Regions from separate parts of the Vibrio sp. QJM3NY_15 genome, predicted to be linked through region 2. Evidence: riboswitches for the same ligand, from Rfam matches in the RefSeq annotation. Region 2 holds a riboswitch; the other holds the start of a gene.
The links. Region 2 has a riboswitch for lysine ahead of lysC (lysine-sensitive aspartokinase 3). Riboswitches for the same ligand answer to the same signal wherever they lie in the genome.
Positions count from the first base shown of each region.

Region 1: linked by a shared signal. The riboswitch ahead of AC3CKG_RS05395 (Na+/H+ antiporter NhaC family protein) and the one ahead of lysC (lysine-sensitive aspartokinase 3) in region 2 are both predicted to bind lysine.

Region 1 is NZ_CM173517.1:1,201,231-1,213,626, reverse strand. It holds gene hisF (imidazole glycerol phosphate synthase subunit HisF) at 1-30, opposite strand, end outside; gene hisA (1-(5-phosphoribosyl)-5-[(5-phosphoribosylamino)methylideneamino]imidazole-4-carboxamide isomerase) at 12-749, opposite strand; gene hisH (imidazole glycerol phosphate synthase subunit HisH) at 793-1,407, opposite strand; gene hisB (bifunctional histidinol-phosphatase/imidazoleglycerol-phosphate dehydratase HisB) at 1,433-2,521, opposite strand; gene hisC (histidinol-phosphate transaminase) at 2,653-3,693, opposite strand; gene hisD (histidinol dehydrogenase) at 3,703-4,998, opposite strand; gene hisG (ATP phosphoribosyltransferase) at 5,004-5,900, opposite strand; His leader region at 5,954-6,089, opposite strand; gene AC3CKG_RS05395 (Na+/H+ antiporter NhaC family protein) at 6,280-7,872, opposite strand; lysine riboswitch at 7,985-8,162, opposite strand; gene AC3CKG_RS05390 (H-NS family histone-like protein) at 8,527-8,937, shown strand; gene AC3CKG_RS05385 (inosine/guanosine kinase) at 9,110-10,414, opposite strand; gene AC3CKG_RS05380 (hypothetical protein) at 10,517-10,786, opposite strand; gene mnmA (tRNA 2-thiouridine(34) synthase MnmA) at 10,990-12,126, shown strand; gene hflD (high frequency lysogenization protein HflD) at 12,175-12,396, shown strand, end outside.
Region 2 is NZ_CM173517.1:317,700-330,095, forward strand. It holds gene AC3CKG_RS01485 (cation:proton antiporter) at 114-1,394, opposite strand; gene metH (methionine synthase) at 1,563-5,240, shown strand; gene lysC (lysine-sensitive aspartokinase 3) at 5,356-6,723, opposite strand; lysine riboswitch at 6,833-7,010, opposite strand; gene AC3CKG_RS01500 (aminotransferase class V-fold PLP-dependent enzyme) at 7,187-8,326, shown strand; gene AC3CKG_RS01505 (PglL family O-oligosaccharyltransferase) at 8,431-10,194, opposite strand; gene uvrA (excinuclease ABC subunit UvrA) at 10,291-12,396, opposite strand, start outside.

The DNA of each region.
Region 1 (12,396 bases), 880 kb from region 2:
CAAACAAGGGATTATTCGCTTTGCCAACATGCAAATGCCTCCTCTGCGGTAAACTTGCCGTCAAGTAACGCACGACCAACAATCACACCAGCAACACCGCTGCCTTTAAGCGCTTCGATATCAGCTAAGCTGCCAATGCCGCCCGATGATTGGAATTGTACTTGTGGGTACTGCTTACAAAGATCAACGTAAAGCTCTACGTTTGATCCTTCTAGCGTGCCATCTCGCGAAATATCTGTACACAGAACGTGTTTAAGGCCAACCGTGAGGTAGTCTTCAATCAGCGCTTCAATCGTCACACCTGAATCTTCTTGCCAACCTGAAATCGCGACTTTACGTGTGCCGCTTTCGTCAATATTGATGTCCAGAGCCAGCACGATTTTTTCCGCACCGTACTTCTCCATCCAACCTTTAACCAAATCAGGTTGCTTAACTGCCGTAGAACCAACCACAACGCGCTGTGCGCCAGCTTCTAGCAGATCAACGACATCTTGTTCGTTACGCACACCACCACCAATCTGGATGTTCGCAGGCGTGCTAGCAAGTAGCTTAGCGATCAAGTCTAACTGACGAGCCGTTGTGTCTTTTGCGCCGGTTAAATCAACAAGGTGAAGCCAACCTGCGCCAGCTTGGTGATACAGGTTGAACTGCTCTGCTGGGTCTACTTTGTATTCTGTTACTTGCCCGTAGTCCCCTTGGAATAAGCGAACTACTTGGCCTTCAATTAAATCTAACGCGGGAATAATCATTTACATTCCTTATAGGGCAACGTTAGCCGCTGCCAAATCCTTATTACAATTCCAAGAAGTTCTGAATCAGCTTAGAGCCAGCTTTTGACGAACGCTCCGGGTGGAACTGAACACCATAATAGTTGCCACTTTGCACTGCAGCTGTGAACGGATTACCGTAGTCACATTGAGCGATAGTATAATCACCCACCGGCATTGCGAAGCTATGTACAAAGTAGAAGTACTCGCCTTCTTCAATGTCTTTAAATAGAGCGTGATTAGGTGTTGCCGTGACGGTGTTCCAACCCATGTGTGGTAACGGCAAGTTGCCCGTTTCAAGTAAACGAACTTCACCATCACACAAACCTAGGCATTCAACTAACTCGTCAGCCTTTTGGCCTTTCTCTTGAGACAGTTTGCCTAACAGCTGCATACCTAAACAGATACCTAGCAGAGGCTTCTCTACTTGCTTCACAAGGGTAACAAGGTCACGCTCTTGCAAATTCTTCATTGCCTCACTTGCTGTGCCTACACCCGGTAGGAATAGCTTGTCAGCTGCAAGAACCACTTCTTGCTCTTTTGAAATCTCAACCGCATAGCCCAGACGTTCAATCGCAAATTTCACCGATGAAACGTTGGCACAACCGGTATCAATGATGACGACTTTCTGCTCTTTCATTGTTTTTTCCTTGCTAACGTTAGCCTTACAGAACGCCTTTGCTGCTTGGTAACTCGTTACCTTCAACTTTGATTGCTTGGCGAAGAGTACGGCCAAACGCTTTAAACAAGCTCTCAATGATGTGGTGATCATTATTGCCAGCAGAAGAAAGGTGTAGCGTACAAGCCAGTGTGTCGGTTAAAGAACGGAAGAAGTGAACCACCATCTCAGTTGAAAGATCACCCACTTGTTCACGGCTGAACTTAGCATCGAACTTCAGATATGGGCGACCAGATAGATCAAGCGCACACTGAGCTAAACACTCATCCATTGGCAAGCTGAAACCAAAACGGCCAATGCCACGTTTGTCGCCTAGCGCATCTTTCAGAGCTTGGCCTAGCGCAAGCGCCGTGTCTTCTACCGTGTGGTGATCATCAATGTGTAGATCGCCCTTCACAGTCAGGTTCATTTGGAAACCGCCGTGTGTCGCGATTTGATCAAGCATGTGATCGAAGAAACCCATGCCTGTGTCGATCTTGTTGCCACCGGTTTCATCAAGGTTTACTGCCACCTTGATATCCGTTTCTTTAGTGGTACGAACTACTTCAGCAACACGAGCATTAACCGTTAGATCTTTAACGATCTGTGGCCAGTTAAGTGTGCCTTCAGTTTGCGCATCTGGTCCGTATTGGATACCACGAATTGCCATGTTCTCAGCAAGTTGAAGATCCGTCATTCGATCGCCAATCACGACTGACTTTTGGAAGTCGACTTTACCGCCTTGAAGGTATTCTTTAACCATTCCTAGCTTTGGTTTGCGGCAAGAACAGTTGTCTTCATCAAAGTGAGGGCAGATTAGAACATCATCAAACTTAACGCCCTGAGATTCAAAGAACTCCATCATCATGTTGTGCGGAGCATCGAACTCTTCTTGCGGGTAGCTATCGGTACCTAGACCATCTTGGTTAGTCACCATAACTAAGCGATAACCAGCATCTTGTAGTGCTAGTAGGCTAGGAATCACTAACGGTTCGAATTTTAGCTTGTCTAAACGGTCTACTTGAAAGTCGACTGGCGGCTCAACAATTAAGGTGCCATCACGGTCTATAAAAAGTATTTTCTGTTGTTTACTCACTTGAACTTCCTTTTAATTTTAAATCTGGTGGCCTAGCAAAAATCAAACGCTAACCCAAATAATGGTTTCATTTGCCAGCTGGTTATTAATCAACTCAAGACTGACAAATGTTATTACTGATAAGCCGTTCGTTACTGATAAAAGTTACGAATGAATCCAAGTGTCTTTTCGCACTCTTCGCGGTTACCAATACTAATGCGAACACAGTTTTCAATTGGCGAATTACGTAAAATAATACCGCTGTCCCATGCTGCTTTGAATAAATCATCACCGTTAGGGAATTTAACCAGAAGGTAATTACCCCAACCATCGAATACCGTTATTTGAGGCATGCCCATTAGGCCCGCTTGTAAATAAGCTCGGTTGGCACTCAAATCAAGAACCTGAAATTTTGCTCTTGCTAACCCGTGTTCTGACAGCGCTTGAACAGCAATGTCAGCAACAGGAACAGGCACTGGATAAGGTGCTATCACTTTCAACAGTACATCAATCAGTTCTTGGTTTGCTAGAGTAAATCCGCAACGTAAACCCGCCAATGCAAATGCTTTCGAGAGAGTTCGAAGAATCGCTAGATTCGGGTACTGAGCAAGCAAATCAACCGTTGATGCTTCAGGACAGAAATCGATATACGCTTCGTCCATCACCACAATGGCTTTGTCTTGAGTCATCTCAAGTAGTTTAACGATGTCTTTACGGTTAACTAAGTTACCTGTTGGGTTATTTGGGCTACAAACAAAGACCACTTTTACGTTATCAAGTTGAGCTTCAATCGCCGGTAAATCCAATTGCCATTCAGACGTCAGCGGCACGACCTTACGCTCAACACCGATAGTCTCCGCGCTGATTGCGTACATACCGTAGGTTGGTGGGCAGTAAAGAATCGCATCTTCATTTGGCTCACAGAACGCACGAATCAAAAGCTCAATACCTTCGTCAGCACCACGAGTAGTCAACGTTTGCTCTGGTGCAACACCTGCATATTGAGCGTAAGCATCGATTAGCTCTTTAGGCTGACACTCGCTGTAGCGATTAAGTCGAGTCAGATTTAAGGTGTACTCGTTATCAAACGGAGATTCGTTGGCGTTCAACCATACATCTCCGCTGCCACCAATGCGTCTTGCAGACAAGTAAGGTGTTAGAGCCTGAACTTGTTTTCTTGCTAACTTTTCCATGCCCTACCCTTATTTCGCTTTATTTAACTTTTCAATTCGGATGGTCACCGCACGTTTGTGTGCATCCAAACCTTCGGCTTCTGCCATTGTGACTACCGTTGGCGCTAGGCCTTGTAAGCCATCAGCTGTTAACTCTTGTACCGTCATACGCTTAGAGAAATCCGCCAAACCTAGGCTTGAATAGGTTTTGGTGTAACCGTAAGTCGGTAACACGTGGTTTGTACCAGAAGCGTAATCACCCGCAGACTCAGGAGACCAATCACCAAGGAAGATTGAACCTGCATTGTCTAGCAATGGCAGCAGTTCACGTGGATTCTTGGTCTGAACAATCAAGTGTTCCGGGCCGTAGAAGTTCGAAATCGCAATTGCTTGAGTGATCGATTCAGCGATGATAATTAGGCTTGATGCCAATGCTTGCTGAGCAATCGTTGCTCGAGACAACTCTTTCAGTTGTTTCTGTACCGCATCGGTTACTTGATCGGCAATCACTGGAGATGGTGTTACCAATACAACCTGAGAATCAGGACCGTGTTCCGCTTGGCTCAGCAAATCCGCAGCAATGAAATCTGCATCTGCTGTTTCATCGGCAATCACTAACACTTCAGACGGTCCAGCAGGCATATCAATCGCAGCGCCACGGAAGTCATTACTTACTTGGCGTTTAGCTTCCGTTACGTAAGCGTTACCTGGGCCGAAGATTTTATCGACCTTTGCAACACTCTCAGTACCATACGCCATTGCTGCAACCGCTTGACCACCGCCTACATTGTAAACCTCATCGATTTTACAAAGTTTAGCGACATACAAGATTTCATCTGCAATTGGCGGAGGTGAACAAAGCACAACCTTACGACAACCAGCAATCTGAGCAGGAACACCCAACATAAGAACCGTTGATGGAAGTGGTGCGCTGCCTCCTGGGATGTACAAACCCACCGTATTAATAGCGCGAGTCACTTGCTCACAAACCACACCTGGTTGAGTTTCAACCTTAATCGGTTGTGGTTTTTGAGCTTCGTGGAACTTAGCAATATTACGATAAGCTTGCTCAAGCGCTTGCTTCATCTCTGGTGTTAAACGCGCGCAGGCTTCTTCGATCTCTTCAGAACGTACTCGAATCGATTCCGGTGTCACACCATCAAACTTTTCGGTCAATTCTTTGAGCGCTGCATCGCCTTCATTTCTTACTTTTGCAATTACACCAGACACAGTTGCTGTGATATTCGCACCTTCAGCAATCGCTGGGCGCTCTAATACTGAGTCTTGCTGTGATTCACTTAATGATTGCCAAACAACGGTTCTCATAGCAGTTACCCCATCATTTTTTCGATTGGTAGTACTAGGATTGAGCTTGCACCCAACTCTTTCAATTGTTCCATAGTTTCCCAGAACAAATTCTCTGTACTTACTAGGTGAACGGCAACTTTGTCTTTGTCTGTTGATAGAGGAAGAACCGTTGGATCTTCAGCACCAGGCAGTAGTGCTTTGATTTGCTCTAGCTGAGATGTTGGCGCGTGAAGCATGATGTACTTCGACTCTTTTGCTTGTTGAACACCCTGCATACGAGTCAGTAGTTTTTCAATCAATGCAGTCTTGTCAGCGTCAAACTCACCAACACGTTGAATCAGTGTTGCTTTAGATTGGAAGATAGCTTCTGCTTCTTTTAGGCCGTTTGCTTCTAGCGTCGCACCTGTAGAAACCAAATCGGCGATAGCGTCTGCCAGGCCTGCGCGAGGAGCTACTTCAACCGAGCCTGTTAGCATACAAGTGCTGAATTCAACACCCTGCTCGTCCATGTAGGCTTTTAGTAGTTGTGGGTAAGTGGTCGCAATACGTTTGCCCGCTAGATCTTGTGGGCCGTTGTATTCTTCGTCTTTGTTGATAGCGATAGAAAGGCGGCAACCACCGAAGTCTAAACGACGTAGTGTGCGGAACTCTGAAGGCTCTTTAAGAGCAACACGGTCTAGGCGAACTTCTTCTAGTTCATTTTCACCGATGAAACCAAGGTCAACGACACCATCCATGATAAGACCTGGGATGTCATCATCACGAACCAGTAACAAGTCGATTGGCATATTTAGTGAATGAACAACTAGGCGCTCACCCATGATGTTAAATTTAACACCACATTTTTTAAGTAGATCTTGGCACTCTTTACTTAAGCGACCTTTCTTTTGAATTGCGATTCTTAGGCGTTGTGTCTGCATTGCTGTATCCCTGTGCAAATATTTGAATTTATTGATTATTTAAAAGCGCTAAAACTAAAAAACCCCCGGAAGACTTTGTCGTCCCGAGGGTTTAAATCTAAATTCTTTGACTTAACCTCCGGGAGAATTCTTGCTCCCGGGTATACGTAAATCTCCCCGAAAGACTAGATAGGGTGATGATGGTGATGAATGTTCATTACTAGTTTACGCATACTTATCAGCTCTTAGGTTGTTTGCTGTCTTGTCTCCACACTAACTAAGGTCACATCCTTTTTCAACCATTTATTCGAACTTTTTTCACGAAATTTAAAATTAAATTAACAGGTACAAAAAAGGGAGGCCAATGCCTCCCTGATACTTTACTGATTAACTTTCACTTTTAGCTTTTGCACGTCGCCATTTTGCAACGAGAGAAGTAAGCCAATGCAAAACATACTGCAACGAACGTTAGAGACGCAGCACTAAACGCGATGCCAATTGAAGACGTCATACCTAGCGTGATGAAACCAATACACGATACAAACGCTACAGACAGCGCATAAGGAAGCTGAGTCGATACGTGGTCAATGTGGTTACAACGAGCACCGGTAGAAGACAGAATCGTTGTGTCAGAGATTGGAGAACAGTGGTCACCAAATACTGAACCAGCTAGAACCGCACTTAGCATCGGTAGAATCAGCGCGATGTCAGAAGCTGCAGCCATGTCACCCGCGATAGGAAGCATAATACCGAACGTACCCCAAGATGTACCTGTCGAGAATGCCATTAGGCCAGCAAGAAGGAACAAGATAACTGGTAGCCAGTGGTAATCAATGTTACCAGTCGCTAGAGATGATAGGTACGAACCTGTCTTCATGTCACCGATAACAGAACCGATTGTCCATGCAAACACAAGGATAAGGATCGCGCCAAACATTGAGCTCGCACCGATCCACATTGTTCTTGCGATATCAGACATTGGTAGCTTTTGCTTGAATACTGTCGCTAGCGCAACAAGCAGACCTAACACGCCACCGTAAACAAGAGACTTGCCTACATCAGTGTTTTCGAACGCGCCAAGCAGGTTGAATGCTTGACCGTCAGCAGCCAGCGCTTGGCCACCCGTGTAAAGCATGGCAGCAACTGTTGCTACGATTAGCGATACGATTGGCATTACGAGATCAGAAACAGAACCGTTCTCGCTCTCTTCAATATCTAGCTCTTCGTTCAGGTCATGAGCTTGCTTTTGATCATTGTCACCATCAAAGCCACGGCCTTGTGATGCTTCAATCTCGTGCTCGCGCATTTTACCAACGTCTAGACCAAACCACGCTACCGCAAACACCATCAGTAGTGCGAATACAGCGTAAAAGTTCATTGGAATAAGACGAACGTAAGCACCCAGTGCAGAATACTCTGTCACACCGTGTGTTACTAAGATGCCACCAATAATAGTAATGATGTAAGCACCCCAGCTAGAAGCCGGCATGATCACACACATAGGAGCAGCAGTAGAATCTAGGATATAAGCTAGCTTAGCGCGAGATACATAGAAACGGTCTGTTACAGGGCGAGAGATAGCACCTACCGCTAAGCTGTTGAAGTAATCATCGACAAAGATGAATACGCCTAAGAAGGCTGCAAGTAGTTTTGAACCACGTTTGCTCTTCACACGAGACTGTGCCCATTCAGCGAATGCGCGAGTACCGCCAGAAAGTGTTAATAGAGCGGTCATCATTCCAAGGATAAGTAGGAATGCGATAATGCTCATGTTCCAAGTGTTGATACCACCATCTTCGATGAAAACACCAGATGCTTTAGTAAACACGTAGCTAGCTGCGTTACCTACTGAATAATCAGCAAGTAGAATCGCACCCATGACGATACCGACACCCAAAGAAACCAATACACGGCGGGTAACAATAGCAAGAGTCAATGCAACCAAAGGAGGAAGCAGCGATAAAGGCGATGTTGCAAAATCTATTAAATTCATGATCTTCAAAAACCAGTTTTTTATTTGGCTAGAGATCTACTGCAGACAAACTTGATACGACTTATCAAGCTCATGTTGAACTAAGCGAAAGGGAAGTGAACACTTCACCCAACCCTACAGTAGCGCTCCATAGTTTAAAATTAAGACTATGGCAGTGTTGTACCTATTGAGCACAACCCCAGCAAATTGCTTAGATATACAATTTACTTCGGCAATTAGACCTTTCATTCCCGTTCATTGGCATCACCCCAACGAAAACTACTTTTTATAATTGCACCTCTACGTGCGATAACATTATTAACCGTGTAAACCAGAGTTTAACAACAAATTAACCAAAGCATCGCATCAGGTAGCCGCAATTGTACTCATCAAGAGCAACAATGCAACATATCATTCCGAGAAAAATAGGGTTTTGTTAATGAACTAATCAATACAAAAATAGTCTACAGAAAGCAATTACTCCACCAGTCACATATCGATTTTTAAGAAAATCTTAATAATTATTATAAATTCATCAAAAGTGAGTCGTTTCTTTTTCAACTATTCATCTCACTTTTATATTTAAATAACCAATACAAGAAATACTATTTGTTTTATTCCTAGGCTCTGTTTATTATTAGGAAGATTATTTAGTTTACCTTGATGGAAAATATCATGTCTGAATTAACAAAAACTTTATTGAATATCCGTAGCCTTCGCGCATTCTCACGTGAATTAACTCTTGAGCAACTTGAAGAAGCACTAGACAAGCTAACTATTGTTGTACAAGAGCGTCAAGAGTCTGAAGCTGAAGAACAAGCTGCTAAAGCAGAGCAAGAAGCTAAGCTTTCTGCTATTGCTGAACAAATTGCAAAAGACGGCATCGATGTTGCTGATCTTATTGCTGCGCTTTCTGGTGAAGCAAAAACAAAAACAGCAAAAGCTAAACGTGCTCCTCGTCCAGCTAAATACAAATATGTAGATGGCAATGGCGATGAGAAAACTTGGACAGGTCAAGGTCGTACGCCTTCAGCTATCCAAGAACAACTAGATGCTGGTAAATCTCTAGAAGAGTTTGCTATCTAAACATTTAGTTTACTTAGTGGGTAATCAATTACACGCTAAGCAATAGAATTAATATTAAAGTCGACTAAAGTATTATTTACGGCTTCAATATATTCAGAAACAAAAAAGGCTCCTTTCGGAGCCTTTTTTATATTTCGCTATTAGAAATATAAATGAGAACGATAAAAATATCTTATCTTTCCCAGTATGCTTCTTCTAGGCTATCTTCTCTTTCAGGAAGGCCGCGAGACAAGCGTGGTGAGTGCTGAACCAACACTTCATAACTTGCACGGTTTGAATATTTACAAACCTGTGAAAAAGATGAATACGTTAAAAATGCATGTTGATGCTTGCTAGAGTTCGGCACATTTTCTTTATGATATTTATTTGCTGCCATATCATGTAATAAAGCCGACAACGCCGCATCCCCTGCACCATTGGTATTTTTGATCTTTTCTGGACCACCCATGTAAGGCGCAATATGCGAATAGATCTTCGTTGGGTTGTCACATAAGTCTTTATGCGCAGGACGGCTAAATTCATAGCGGTTAAATTCAGCAATTGAGCCTGGTAACAACGGTAATGACGTTTCACGCTTCACAGCGTCTTCAGTGTAACCCGCCATAAACAAGCCAACAGGGCCAGCCGTACATAGAACTAAGTCTACCCAATCGAGTGCTTTGTCCGAAGCAGCAAGAGGATCGCTTTCACCTGTTAAAGCTTCAGCTTCGTCTTCATTCATTGCAACAACGGTTACGTGCTGTTCAAGGAAATCTTTCCAAAACTCTGGGTCATCTTGAATAACGAATTTAGTACCAAGTGTTAAAACAACAGGCACATCGTATTTCTTCGCGTATTCGATCGCTTTCATTGTTGCTTCAGGCATAGGGTCGCCTGGCTTACAACGAACTAGATACGCTGTTAATACTAAAGCAGAAGCACTTTTGAAGATTTTCTCAGGAATGCTTTCTGGTTTTAATTGGTTCATTTGTCCTTCGCTAATTGCGAAAGTACGTTCACCATCTTCTGTAATTAATGCAAAGCAACGACCAATTGCGCCATCTACCCCTTGTAAATGGTTCAGATCCATTCTGCTTGATGTATTACATAAATAGCGGTAACCGTAGCTACCAATTTTAATATCTTGGCTCATTACACCTAACAGTGTTGAACGGTCATCCGCCAATACTGAGTAATTGTGTAATGTGTTACCGATCGTACCACCAGCGTATTCATTAGTGATCAGGCACTGTTCTTTTAATTCTTGATATAAGGATTCAGCAGCTTCATCACCGATAACCAGTGAGTGTCCCTTACTTAGGCCGTATTTTTCGATTAGCTCAGAACTCACTTTCGCTTCAATATCCACCAAAGTTTGGTCAATACCGATAATATGAGTACGTGACATTCTTTTGCTAGTTTGAGCTTGGCTTACTAAAGGATCACGAGCGTGAACCGGAAAATAGTGCTTTGATTTACGTTGTCCAGGGAATTTCATAAGGCTAGTCTAAGTCAAGGGGAAATAGGTGGCGGATTCTACCGCGCTATATTTAACGCGGCAATCTTTCAAACTATAGCAAACGTTTGCTAGGCTATTTTTTTATTCGCCTTCCATAAAGCTTAAATCAGGCAGCATGCCCAAATGCTCGGCGTAACGTTTTTGATTAAACTCAGCGCCGTTTTTCATCACGTCAAATACCTCAATTGCCAATGCACATGCCATTGCAGCAATTGCCTCTTCACGAGGAGTACCTGTCATCATTAAACGCATCAGCGTCTCTTTTACTTTCACAGGTTGGCCATCTTCAAGTTGGTTCTCGATAATCTCGATCAACTGTTCTTCTTGCATAAACTCATTTTGTTCAGACATTTTTTATCTCAGGTCTTGGATTTCGAGCGACTATGCCACATATAGATCTGACATCCTAGCGAGTCTCCTCGCGTTCATGCGATTCTCTAACGAAGTCAGCGCAATATTTGTGCAAATGAAACTGTGATTCCGGTCTCGGATCTGTCACGGTGTTTCTCTTTCTGTTAGAATCTGCGACCAAGTAATAGTAACGGTGTTTAGACATGTCAGATATCAGCTCTGGAAACAGCGAAAAGAAAGTAATTGTCGGTATGTCCGGCGGTGTAGATTCGTCAGTATCGGCGTATCTTCTTCAGCAACAAGGCTATCAGGTAGAAGGCCTTTTCATGAAAAACTGGGAAGAAGACGATAACGAAGAATACTGCACGGCAGCTGAAGACCTTGCTGATGCTCAAGCGGTATGTGACAAGTTAGGTATCCACCTTCACACTATCAATTTTGCAGCAGAGTACTGGGATAATGTATTCGAGTACTTTCTTGAAGAATACAAAGCGGGTCGTACACCGAACCCAGATATCCTTTGTAACAAAGAAATCAAATTCAAAGCATTCTTAGAGTTTGCGGATGAAGTATTAGATGCAGACTACATTGCTATGGGTCATTACGTTCGTCGTACTTTCCCAACTCAAGAAGAACTAGACGCTGGCGTGAAACCAGAAATGCTACGTGGCTTAGACAGCAATAAAGACCAAAGCTATTTCCTATACACGCTAAGTTCAGATCAAGTGGCACGCAGCCTATTCCCTGTGGGTGAATTAGAGAAGCCTGAAGTGCGCCGTATTGCTGAAGAGCAAGACTTGATCACTGCGAAGAAAAAAGACTCTACCGGTATCTGCTTTATCGGTGAGCGTAAGTTCACGGAGTTCTTAGGCAAATACCTACCTGCTCAACCGGGTAATATCGAGACACCAGAAGGCCAAGTGATTGGTCAACACCAAGGCTTGATGTACCATACTTTGGGTCAACGTAAAGGTCTTCATATTGGCGGCACTAAAGGTGGCGGCGGTAACGAAGAGCCATGGTTTGTTGGTGAAAAAGATCTTAAGCGTAACGTTCTGATCGCGGTTCAAGGTAAAGACCACCCGCTTCTTAAATCAGAAGGTTTGTTCGCATCTCAGCTTCATTGGGTTAATCGCACCCCAATTACTGAAGTTATGACATGCACGGTAAAAACACGTTACCGTCAAACAGATATTCCTTGTACAATCATCCCAATTGACGATGATAACATTAAGGTTATCTTCGATGAGCCGCAAATCGCTGTAACACCAGGCCAATCGGCTGTGTTCTACCAAGATGAAGTATGTCTTGGTGGTGGTATCATCGAAAAACGCATCTAATCTAATCGAACGAACAACAAACGATAGAAAACAACTAGGAGTTACTACGTGGCTAATACACTTTATGACCGTACTATTGCTTTCGCTGGAATTTGCCAAGCTGTGGCTTTGGTTCAACAAGTAGCGAAAGACGGCCGTTGTGATAAAGATGCCTTCGAAGCTTCACTCAATGCCATTTTAAATACTAACCCAGCGAACACTGTGGGTGTATTTGGCCGTGAGGCGAACCTAAAGCTAGGCCTTGAATGCTTAGTAAAGGGTATCGACAGT
Region 2 (12,396 bases):
GACGCTTAAATATAAAGGGGGCAACTTGTAGGATAGAGAGACGTGCTTACCGATGGACACAGGTACAAAAAAGGCCGCTTATACTAAGCGACCTTCGATTATATTTTTCGGTGTTAATCCAATTCTTTCTCAGCTTGTTTCGCTTTCTCTATCATAGGAGTAATTGTCGAACCTTGAACTAATATTGAGAACACAACAACAGCGTATGTCATGACAAGGATAATCTCTTTAACATCAATTGACTTGTCTTCAATAACCCAAATGCCTGAAGGGATTGAAAGTGCCATTGCTAGAGCTAGACCACCACGCAAACCGCCCCAGGTCAGGATCTTGATTGACCAAGGGTTGTAAGTTCTAAAACGTTTAAATCCAATATAAGACAAGAAAACACTTAGGTAGCGTGCACTTAGTACTAGAGGGACTGCGAATGCCATTAAAATCCAGTCTTCTTGGTGGAATTTGAATAACAGCATCGACATACCGATCAATAAGAACAATACGCCGTTTAAGAACTCATCGATTAACTCCCAAAAGTGATCTAGGTGATCCTCACTCTCTTTCGAGAATCCAATAAAGCGAGTCCAGTTACCAATCATGATACCTGATACCACCATCGCTAATGGTCCTGATACATGTAGAACTTCAGCAAATGCATAACCAGCAGTTGGGATGCCTATAGTTAATAGCAACTCCATTGAGTGATCATCGGTATTGCTGATTAGGTAGTGGAATACCAGACCTAAAACAAAACCGTAAACGATGCCGCCAATCGCCTCTTGGACAAATAACATTGTCACACTACCAACTGTCGGAGCCTCTGTTCCGAATGCAATGGTAAAGAGTGTTACGAAGATGACTAGGCCAAAACCGTCGTTGAATAGAGATTCTCCCTCGATTTGAGTAGAGATTCGTCTGGGAGCATCGAGTTTCTTTACTATGGCTAATACGGCAATTGGATCGGTTGGAGATATAAGAGACCCAAACAGTAAGCAATAAATCAGGTCAAATTGAATACCGATAAATTGACAAAACCCATAGAGCACAAATCCAATAAAGAAGGTTGAAAACAGTGTTGCACCTAATGCTAATACAGTTATTTCCCACTTCTGATCTTTTAAGTTTGGTAGTTTAATCCCCAAGCCGCCCGCGAAGAGTAAGAAACCTAATATTCCTTTCAGGAGGAAGTCTTCAAAGTTGATGCTGGCAACTGTCTCTGAGGCGATGTCTGCCAATTGGAACCAATTGTTTTGTCCTGCAATGATAATCAATAGAGATAACATCATTGAGCCAGCTGTAATGGCGATGGTTGTCTGCATTTTACCAATTTTGGTATTCACGAAAGCAATAAGCATGGCTGCAGCGGACAAGAAGCATAAGGTGTAATAGACCGACATTGGGATTCCAATATGTAACAAAGTATGAAAATTAATTTTCGTTGTCTCATGCTTAAATAGCAAACACTTTTTGTCATAGCTTAGTAATCAATTTCCTTTTTTAGACGTCTAGACTCCTTTTTAATGTGTGATAGGATGGAGGGATAATTAAAGGAATGAGGCTGTACCGTGGGAAGTAATGTAAGGCAAAAGATTGAGGCTCTGTTAAAGCAACGAATTTTACTGATTGATGGTGGCATGGGTACCATGATTCAGGATTATAAATTGGAAGAGCAGGACTATCGTGGTGAGCGCTTTGCTGATTGGCATAGTGACTTAAAAGGTAACAATGACCTTTTGGTACTTACACAACCTAAGCTTATCAAAGGTATCCACACGGAGTATTTGGAAGCAGGTGCAGATATCCTCGAAACCAATACCTTTAATGCAACAACCATTGCTATGGCCGACTATGATATGGAAAGTCTTAGCGAAGAAATTAACTATGCTGCTGCTAAACTGGCTCGAGAAGCGGCAGATGAATGGACAGCGAAGACGCCAGAGAAACCTCGTTTCGTGGCGGGTGTTTTAGGTCCAACTAACCGAACTTGTTCTCTCTCCCCAGATGTTAATGACCCGGGCTATCGTAATGTGAGCTTTGATGAACTTGTAGTGGCTTATTCTGAGTCGACTCGTGCTCTTATCAAAGGTGGGTCAGACCTTATTCTTATCGAGACTATCTTCGATACACTTAACGCGAAGGCATGCTCTTTTGCCGTTGAATCAGTCTTTGAAGAAATGGGTATCACTTTACCAGTTATGATCTCCGGTACTATCACCGATGCATCTGGTCGAACGCTTTCCGGACAAACGACGGAAGCATTCTACAACGCCCTTCGTCATGTAAAACCAATCTCGTTCGGTTTGAATTGTGCATTAGGCCCAGATGAATTGCGCGAATATGTCGGTGAGATGTCTCGTATCTCCGAGTGTCATGTTTCTGCACACCCTAACGCGGGTTTACCTAACGCATTTGGTGAGTATGACCTGTCTCCAGAAGATATGGCTGAACACGTCAAGGAATGGGCTGAAAGTGGCTTCTTGAACTTGATTGGTGGTTGTTGTGGTACGACGCCAGAACATATACGCCAAATGGCAAAAGCTGTTGAAAGTGTAACGCCGCGCCAATTACCAGATTTACCCGTCTCTTGTCGTCTCTCTGGTTTAGAGCCATTGACGATATCCAAGGAATCTCTGTTTGTTAACGTGGGTGAGCGAACCAACGTTACGGGCTCTGCTCGCTTTAAGCGCCTTATTAAAGAAGAGCTATATGATGAAGCTTTGAGTGTGGCTCGAGAGCAAGTTGAGAACGGCGCTCAAATTATCGATATCAACATGGATGAAGGGATGCTAGACGCTGAAGCGTGTATGGTTAAATTCCTAAATCTATGTGCATCTGAGCCTGAGATCTCGAAAGTACCAGTCATGGTCGACTCTTCAAAATGGGAAGTTATTGAAGCGGGTCTGAAATGTATTCAGGGTAAAGGCATCGTCAACTCTATCTCATTGAAGGAAGGGAAAGATAAGTTTGTCGAACAAGCGAAACTGGTTCGCCGATATGGTGCAGCGGTTATCGTGATGGCGTTCGATGAAGTTGGCCAAGCTGATACTCGAGAGCGTAAGGTTGAGATTTGTACTAATGCCTACAATATTCTGGTTGATGAAGTGGGTTTCCCACCTGAAGATATTATTTTTGACCCGAATATTTTTGCTGTGGCAACGGGTATTGATGAGCATAATAACTATGCGGTCGATTTCATTGAAGCGGTAGGAGACATCAAACGAGACTTACCTCATGCAATGATCTCTGGTGGTGTATCTAATGTTTCATTCTCATTCCGAGGTAATAACTACGTTCGTGAGGCTATCCACGCAGTATTCCTATATCACTGTTTTAAAAACGGTATGGATATGGGTATCGTAAATGCTGGGCAATTAGAGATTTACGATAATGTGCCTGAGGATTTGCGTGAAGCCGTTGAAGATGTGGTTCTAAACCGCCGAGATGACTCCACTGAGCGCTTGCTAGACATCGCGACTGAATATCTAGAACGTGCAGTGGGGAAAGTTGAAGATAAATCTGCTTTAGAGTGGCGTACCTGGCCAGTAGAAAAGCGCTTAGAACACTCTTTAGTGAAAGGTATTACCGACTTTATTATTGAAGATACCGAAGAAGCTCGTGTTAATGCCTCCCGCCCTATCGAGGTGATTGAAGGCCCATTAATGGATGGCATGAACGTGGTTGGTGACCTCTTTGGTGAAGGTAAGATGTTCCTTCCTCAAGTGGTGAAATCTGCACGTGTTATGAAGCAAGCAGTAGCCCATCTAGAACCATTTATTAATGCAACCAAAGATGTTGGTGCGACTAACGGAAAAATCTTACTTGCGACCGTAAAAGGTGATGTTCACGATATCGGTAAAAACATTGTGGGCGTTGTCTTGCAGTGTAACAACTACGAAATTATCGATTTAGGCGTGATGGTTTCATGCGAAAAAATCCTTAAGGTCGCTAAAGAAGAGAACGTCGATATCATTGGCCTTTCGGGTTTAATCACTCCTTCATTGGATGAGATGGTTCATGTGGCTAAAGAGATGGAGAGACAAGGCTTCAAACTGCCTCTTCTGATCGGTGGAGCAACCACATCCAAAGCGCATACAGCCGTTAAGATTGAACAGAACTACTCTGAGCCTGTGGTCTACGTAAACAATGCTTCACGTGCGGTGGGTGTATGTACCTCATTGCTATCTAACGAATTGAAGCCTGCATTTGTCGAGAAGTTGGATATTGATTACGACCGTGTGCGAGATCAGCACAATCGTAAGAAACCACGTACCAAGCCTGTTACGCTTGAGCGCGCTCGAGCTAATAAAGTGGCGATTGATTGGAGAGCTTATACGCCGCCGGCCCCCGCTAAGCCTGGAGTGCACATCTTCAATGATTTTGATGTTGCGACTTTACGTCAGTACATCGACTGGACTCCATTCTTTATGACATGGTCGCTAGTCGGAAAGTACCCTGCAATTCTTGCTCATGAAGAAGTGGGCGAGGAAGCGAAACGCTTATTCAAAGATGCGAATGATTTATTGGATCGAGTACAGAAAGAGAAGTTACTTGAAGCTCGTGGGATGTGTGCGATGTTCCCTGCCAACAGCGTTGGCGATGATATCGAAGTGTATACCGATGAATCTCGTACTGAAGTGTTAAAGGTTTTGCACAACCTTCGTCAACAAACCGAGAAGCCAAAAGGTTTTAACTACTGTTTGTCTGATTATATTGCTCCGAAAGATAGTGGTAAAGCGGACTGGATTGGTGGCTTTGCGGTGACTGGTGGTATAGGTGAGCGAGAGCTTGCTGATGAGTACAAAGCCAACGGTGATGACTACAACGCAATTATGATCCAGGCGGTTGCTGACCGATTGGCTGAAGCGTTCGCTGAATACTTGCATAAAGAAGTGAGAAAGGACATTTGGGGCTACTCGCCGGATGAGGATTTGTCTAATGACGATTTGATTCGCGAGAAGTACCAAGGTATTCGTCCAGCTCCGGGTTACCCTGCTTGCCCAGAACATACCGAAAAAGGTACGTTGTGGGAGTTGATGGACGTTGAAAAAGCGATCGACATGTCACTAACCACGAGCTACGCAATGTGGCCTGGTGCTTCAGTGTCTGGTATGTATTTCTCACATCCTGATGCTAGATATTTTGCAATTGCACAGATTCAACAGGATCAAGTGGATAGCTATGCCGACCGTAAAGGTTGGGATATGTTGGAAGCTGAGAAGTGGTTAGGTCCAAACATTAACTAGTTTGAATCTATGACGAACTTTGATTCGTAACGTAAAAAAGAGAAAGGGTTGCTTAATAGCAACCCTTTTTGTATCTGTAATTTAGTTATTTATCTGTCGATGATAAACGGACTATCTATTCAAATAACTCTTGATGAAGTTTTTGAATCGCCAACTTAGACACAGATTCATCTAGCAAGAAGCATAGGTTGTGTGGGCTTGCTCCGTAACAAATCATACGTAGGTTGAAATCTTCTAGAGTGCCGAATACCTGCTTTGCATAGCCTTTGCTTTCGCTCATGTTGTTACCAATAAGAGCAACAAGGCATAGGTCGTGTTCAATATCCACGGAACACAGTTCTTCAAGCTCAAGGCGAGCGGCTTCTGGTAACTCAGGGGCACCACCAGATGTATCGGTTTGATCGAGTGTCAGTGAAACACTGATCTCTGAGGTAGTGATAAGATCGACCGAGATCTTATGTTTAGCAAGGATCTCGAACACCTTCGCCAAAAAGCCATAGGCATGGAACATGTTAGCGCTGCGTAGCGTAACCATGGTTTGATTGCAGCGTAGGGCAAGCGCTCTGAACAGAGGAGAGCTTTCAACTTGTTGACGAATCCATGTTCCACCGAGCTCTGGCGCTTTTGATGAGCCGACAAAAACCGGGATTTGATGGCGTAGTGCCGGGACTAGAGTCGAAGGGTGTAATATCTTCGCGCCAAAATTTGCCATCTCAGATGCTTCACTGAAGCTGATCTCTGGGATAGGAGATGCTTTCGATGCGATGCGTGGATCTGTGGTGTAGATACCTGGAACATCAGTCCAAATTTCTAAGCCAATCGCTTGTACCGACTCCGCAATCAGTGCAGCTGAATAATCACTGCCGCCACGACCTAACGTTGTGGTGTTACCTTCGCTGTCGGCACCGATAAAACCTTGGGTAACGACAACTTGTTCTTCGCAAAGTGGAATCAGTTTCTGCTGTGCAAGGGCTGCAATATCTTCCAGTTGTGGTTCTGCTTTACCGAAATCATCATTGGTGCGCATCACTTCTCTGATATCAAAACGAACCGCTGGTGTACCACGTTCGCGAATGATTTGAGTGAGGATATGTGTCGACATCAGTTCACCACAGGCGACAAGGTGATCAGTCAGCTTTGTGCTTACTTGGAATGATGCTGCTTCGGCTGCACTCACAATATCATCGAGAATGTTATGAACCTCTTTCTCGACACAGCTCGGATCGGCTAACTGAGCAAGAATCGTATTATGAATGTCGGTTAACTGTGTGACTGATTCTTGGCGACGAGTTTTATCTTGAACACCATTCGCGAGTTCAACAAGCAGGTTAGTGACGCCTGAGCACGCGCTGCTCACGACCAGTTTCGTATTCGAGTTATTTTCAATAATGGCAGCACAACGGCTCATTGCTTCAAAGTTGGCAACACTTGTTCCACCAAACTTAGCGACATTAAAAGAACCAGCTACATTAGATGCACTCACGATATATCTCCCACGACTTCCTAAAATAAAATTACGGTTGGGTAATCCAACGTCCGATGTTTTTCGAAGAGAGTATTTAGAGCAAAAAGAGAGGAATTATTAGAATAGTAACCTCAGAAGCTCCTCACCATATAGAAATGGCGACAGTTGCCGGGATTCAGCCCGCTCAACCGATAATAAAGGTCCTGCATCCTTTTATTATCTCGGCACTGCTCCCCCTTAATGTTTTGTATTGGAAATGCGGTTCCACAAAACATCTGCCTGGGCAGCGCTCCTCTTCTGCTAGATAGCCATTTCATTGAACGTGTTTGCGGTAACAATGTCAATCCGTAACTGGAGATATTTAAAAAATAATTTTAACAATTATGTGACACTGGTGTGACCTCAATACTTATGGCTAATTGCTGAGGTAATCAATTTGCTTTAGGGTGGATTGTTCACAACATTAACGTAAGGGATGTACATGTCTAATTTAACACTCACTACTGCTATTGATAGCTTTTATCCGCCGCACCGAACGTTAATGGGACCGGGGCCCTCAGACATTTCGCCTCAAGTTCTACAGGCCTTGAGCCGCCCAACCATTGGTCACCTCGATCCGTTGTTTATCGCGATGATGGATGAATTGAAACAACTTCTTAAGTATGCATTCCAAACAGAGAATGAGTTTACGATTGCCGTTTCTGCTCCAGGCAGTGCGGGTATGGAAACGTGTTTTGTTAACTTGATTGAGCCTGGCGAGAAGGTGATTGTTTGTCGCAACGGTGTTTTCGGTGAACGTATGCGAGAGAATGTTGTGCGTTGTGGTGGTGAAGCGATCCTTGTTGATGATGAGTGGGGCAAACCCGTCTCTGTGGAAAAGGTAGAAAAGGCATTGGCAGAAAACCCAGATGCTGTTGCTGTCGCATTTGTGCATGCAGAAACGTCTACTGGCGCGTTATCGGATGCTCAAGCGATTTCCGCAGTCGCTAGTCAATTTGATGCATTATCGATTGTGGATGCGGTGACATCATTAGGTGGTGTGCCATTGTTGGTTGATGAATGGCAACTCGATGCGGTTTATTCAGGCAGTCAAAAGTGTCTATCTTGCGTTCCTGGACTGTCTCCAGTGACTTTCTCTCAACGTGCGGTTGAGAAGATGAAGGCGCGCAAAACACCGGTACAAAGCTGGTTCCTAGATCAGAGCTTGGTATTGGGTTATTGGAGTGGAGAAGGTAAGCGTAGTTACCACCATACTGCACCCGTCAATAGCCTCTATGCTCTGCATGAGTCGTTGGTTCTATTGAAAAATGAAGGCCTAGACAATGCTTGGTCACGTCACTATGCGATGCACCAAGAACTTAAAGCTGGCGTAGAAGCTTTAGGATTAAAATTTGTGGTTGATGAAGAGAGTCGCCTACCTCAATTGAATGCGCTTTACTTCCCTGAAGGAATTGATGAAGCCAAAATCAGAACACAACTTCTAGAAGAATATAACCTTGAAATAGGTGCTGGCCTTGGCTCTTTAGCTGGAAAGGCTTGGCGTATTGGTTTAATGGGTTATGGCGCTCGAAAAGAGAATGTCGCTTTGTGCTTAAAAGCGTTACAAGACGTTCTAAAATAGTAGCTATAAACTGAAGTTCAAAAGAAAAGCGCACGAGAGATCGTGCGCTTTTTTGTGTCTAGGCTAAACGTCATTACAGCAAAATGATTCTAGATCCCTTGGCATCATTTAGCTGAAGAAATGTTGTTTTCTGCTTCTGATATCTTCTTATACTGAACCTTTGAAAAGTCTCGATTTGGGAACAAGAAGCTCGCTTCACTACGAATTTGTTCTGCTTTGCTGTGATCGCCCAACCCTTGATACGCGAGAATCAGGTTACTGTAGAAAGCAGGCCTTGGTTTACTCTTTATGATCTCTAGCGACCAATCTATATAAGGCTGGATCAGGCTAGGATCGGCTTTGTAGAGGCCAATATTTAGATAGGTACTGTACACGTCCCAATCATAGCGATCTTTCCATACTACGGGGTTCGTTACCTGCTTAAGAATGTCCGGGTTTTTCGGCTTAGACAGTTCAAATTTAGTGAGTACATAATTGGTATGTAAGGCACTAAGCATGTAAAAACTCACCAAGATAGGAACGACTAAGCTCGACACTCTGAATATGGTTTTACTGACGATACTAAACGGCTGCTGATAGTGGCGAGAAGTCCGTTGATCGACCCAGTAAATCAAAATGATAAAGGTTATCCAGTGAATCGCCGAGTGGTAAAAAGGATACTCAAGCTGAGAATGTAAGAGTATCGGTATGAACAGCGCAAGTAGTGCTAGACGTGTTCCTTTCGCTGAGTTAGCTATGCGTGACATCACCAATACCGCAGCAATCAAGATACCGATAATTGGTACAATTCCACCTTCTACTCCCCAAAACAGAAACTCATTATGTGGGTGATCCATTGAGGGAAGGCCGGGATGATAATTTGAGTTAAGTTGATGTTGGCGAGCCGTGTATAGCGTGTATTCGGATTCGAATTTTCCGTAGCCATAACCGGTAAATGGCTTTTCGATCATCATATCGAGCGCTTGTGGGAAGGTATAGGCTCGTGGACTTTCTAAGTTTGCTTTTTTACTGGCGAAACTATCAGTTGCGCTGAGGCTGATCACCGAAAAAGCGACGACGATACCGACTACCACTGATGCGCACCATCCGTAGAAGCGTTTCTTAGTAGAGAACTTGTATAGATAAGGCAGAATGCAGACAAACCCGATTACGGCAGCCAACCATCCGGTACGTGATGCGATGATGATCAGCAAAGGTACGGTTAAGGTTGGTGTTAGGTATAGTAAGAACGACTCGCTAATTTTGTGATTATATTTAGCTGGCTGTCTTGCTAAAAGATACGCTGAAAGCACAAAACCTGTAGCAAGAAAGCTTGCCATGACATTCGGTTGTTGGAATATCCCATAAGGTCTATTGGCCGCAGTGTTGTAACCAAATAGGTTGCCAGGTTCCAATAAGAAATATTGCACATAGCCAAAAAGTGCTTGTAGAACGACGGCAAGAACAATGAACCACAACATACGTTGTTTGTGTTTGTTACTGAATTTAAATTGCTGAAGCACCACGAATAAGGCGAAGCCCGCCCACAATCCTAGTAGTCGGCCTGATGCGGCTTGAGGAGAGGCGTTGCTGTAAAGAATGGGTAGCGTCAGTATTACGCAGCTTATCAGCAAGCCAACGGTTAACTTTGAATATTTGAGTGCTCGGTTAGTGGCAAGCTGGTAGAAGCCAATCGCCAACGTAAAACTAAGAGCTAACCAAGTGGTCGGATTAAAGGATAAAGCGAGGCCTGAGCCTCCAGGGTTGGGCATAAAAAAATGCATGGCTAATAAGAATACAACAGCTAAAGAGGCAAGGAATGCCTTGTTAAGCGGAAGCTGAGCTCTCTGATTTTCTAGCTGGGTACCGCTAGTATGTATTGTTGCCATAAATCCCTAACCTTATAAAAACAGAGCTTGTTCCTTCTGAAACAAGCTCTGTTACTTTAACATTTTTCTATCTGCTCGCAGGGAGCTATTTTACACCTACTTCAAATTTAACATAGGCTTAAGGAAGCGAGCAGTGTGCGAACCTTCGACTAATGCCACATCTTCAGGTGTACCTTCTGCAACAATTTCACCGCCTCCTTGACCACCTTCAGGGCCAAGATCTAGGATCCAGTCCGCTGTTTTGACGACGTCTAGGTTATGCTCAATCACGACAACCGTATTACCGTGATCACGTAATCTATGCAGTACCGTTAACAGTTGCTGGATATCATGGAAGTGTAGGCCTGTTGTTGGCTCATCGAGAATGTATAAGGTTTTCCCCGTGTCTCTTTTAGACAATTCACGCGCTAATTTAACGCGTTGCGCTTCACCACCAGATAAGGTTGTCGCTGCTTGTCCGAGGCGAATGTAGGAAAGACCAACATCCATCAATGTTTGCAGCTTACGAGCGATAACGGGTACCGGGTTGAAGTATTCACGAGCATCTTCGACAGTCATATCTAGAACTTCGTCAATGGTTTTACCCTTGTAGCGGACCTCTAGAGTCTCACGGTTATAACGCTTACCTTTACACACATCACACGGTACATACACATCTGGCAAGAAATGCATCTCTACTTTGATGACACCGTCTCCCTGACACGCTTCACAGCGACCACCACGAACGTTAAAACTGAATCGACCTGGCTTGTAGCCACGAGATCGTGATTCTTGGGTACCTGCAAATAACTCACGAATTGGCGTGAAAATACCAGTGTAGGTTGCAGGGTTTGATCTAGGGGTGCGACCGATAGGGCTTTGATCAATATCGATCACTTTGTCGAAATGCTCTAAGCCTTTTATCTTTTTGTGCTGCGCTGGAACTGCGGTTGTTGCACCGTTTAATTGAGTGTGGGCAACTTTAAAGAAGGTGTCATTGATTAGTGTAGACTTACCTGACCCCGATACCCCCGTAATACAGCTGAACAAGCCTACGGGGATCGTCGCAGTGACATTCTTTAGGTTGTTCCCCGTTGCGCCAACGATCTCGACAACCTTTTTCTTGTCGATAGGCGTTCTTTGTGTTGGTATCGCAATTTCTTTAGCGCCGCTCAGGTATTGTCCAGTTAAAGAATTCGGGTTTTCGATGATGTCTTGCATGGTGCCTTCTGCGACCACGTGTCCACCATGCACACCTGCACCTGGGCCGATATCGATAACATGGTCAGCGCAACGAATTGCATCTTCGTCATGCTCAACAACAAGCACGGTATTTCCTAAATCTCTTAGGTGAACCAGAGTTTGCAGTAGACGTTCATTATCACGCTGGTGGAGGCCAATCGATGGCTCATCCAGCACATACATAACGCCAACTAAACCGGCACCAATTTGACTTGCTAGACGAATTCTTTGCGCTTCACCACCAGACAGTGTTTCTGCACTGCGTGATAAGTTCAGATAATTCAAACCCACATTCACCAAGAAATGCAGACGATCATTGATCTCTTTCATCACTTTATCAGCAATTTGCCCACGCTGGCCGCTAAGCGATAAGTTTTGGAAAAACTCTAGTGCATCAGCAATACTGAGCTGAACGATTTCTGGCAGTGTGGTATCGCCAATAAAGACATTTCGAGCTTCTAATCTTAAGCGCGTACCATCACAGCTAGAACATGATTTCGTTGATATGTACTTGGCAAGATCTTCACGCACCGCGCTAGATTCAGTGTCGCGGTAACGGCGTTCCAGCGTATTTAAAATACCTTCAAATGGGTGACGCTTGACTCGGATATCACCACGATCATTGATGTACTTGAATTCAACTTCAGTTCTACCTGAACCCTTGAGGATGATTTCTTGGGTTTTCTTTGGTAGAGAATTAAATGGCGCATAAAGGTCAAAACCATAATGATCTGATAGCGATGTCAGCATCTGGAAATAGTAATAATTTTTCTGATCCCAGCCTTTAATCGCACCTTCAGCAATACTTAGGTTCTCATCTAAAATTACTCGACTTGGATCAAAATATTGTTGAACACCAAGGCCATCACACGTACCACACGCCCCTGCCGGGTTATTGAATGAGAACAGTCGAGGCTCGAGTTCTTGCATGCTGTAGCCACATTTTGGACAAGCGAAGTTTGCAGAGAATACGATCTCTTC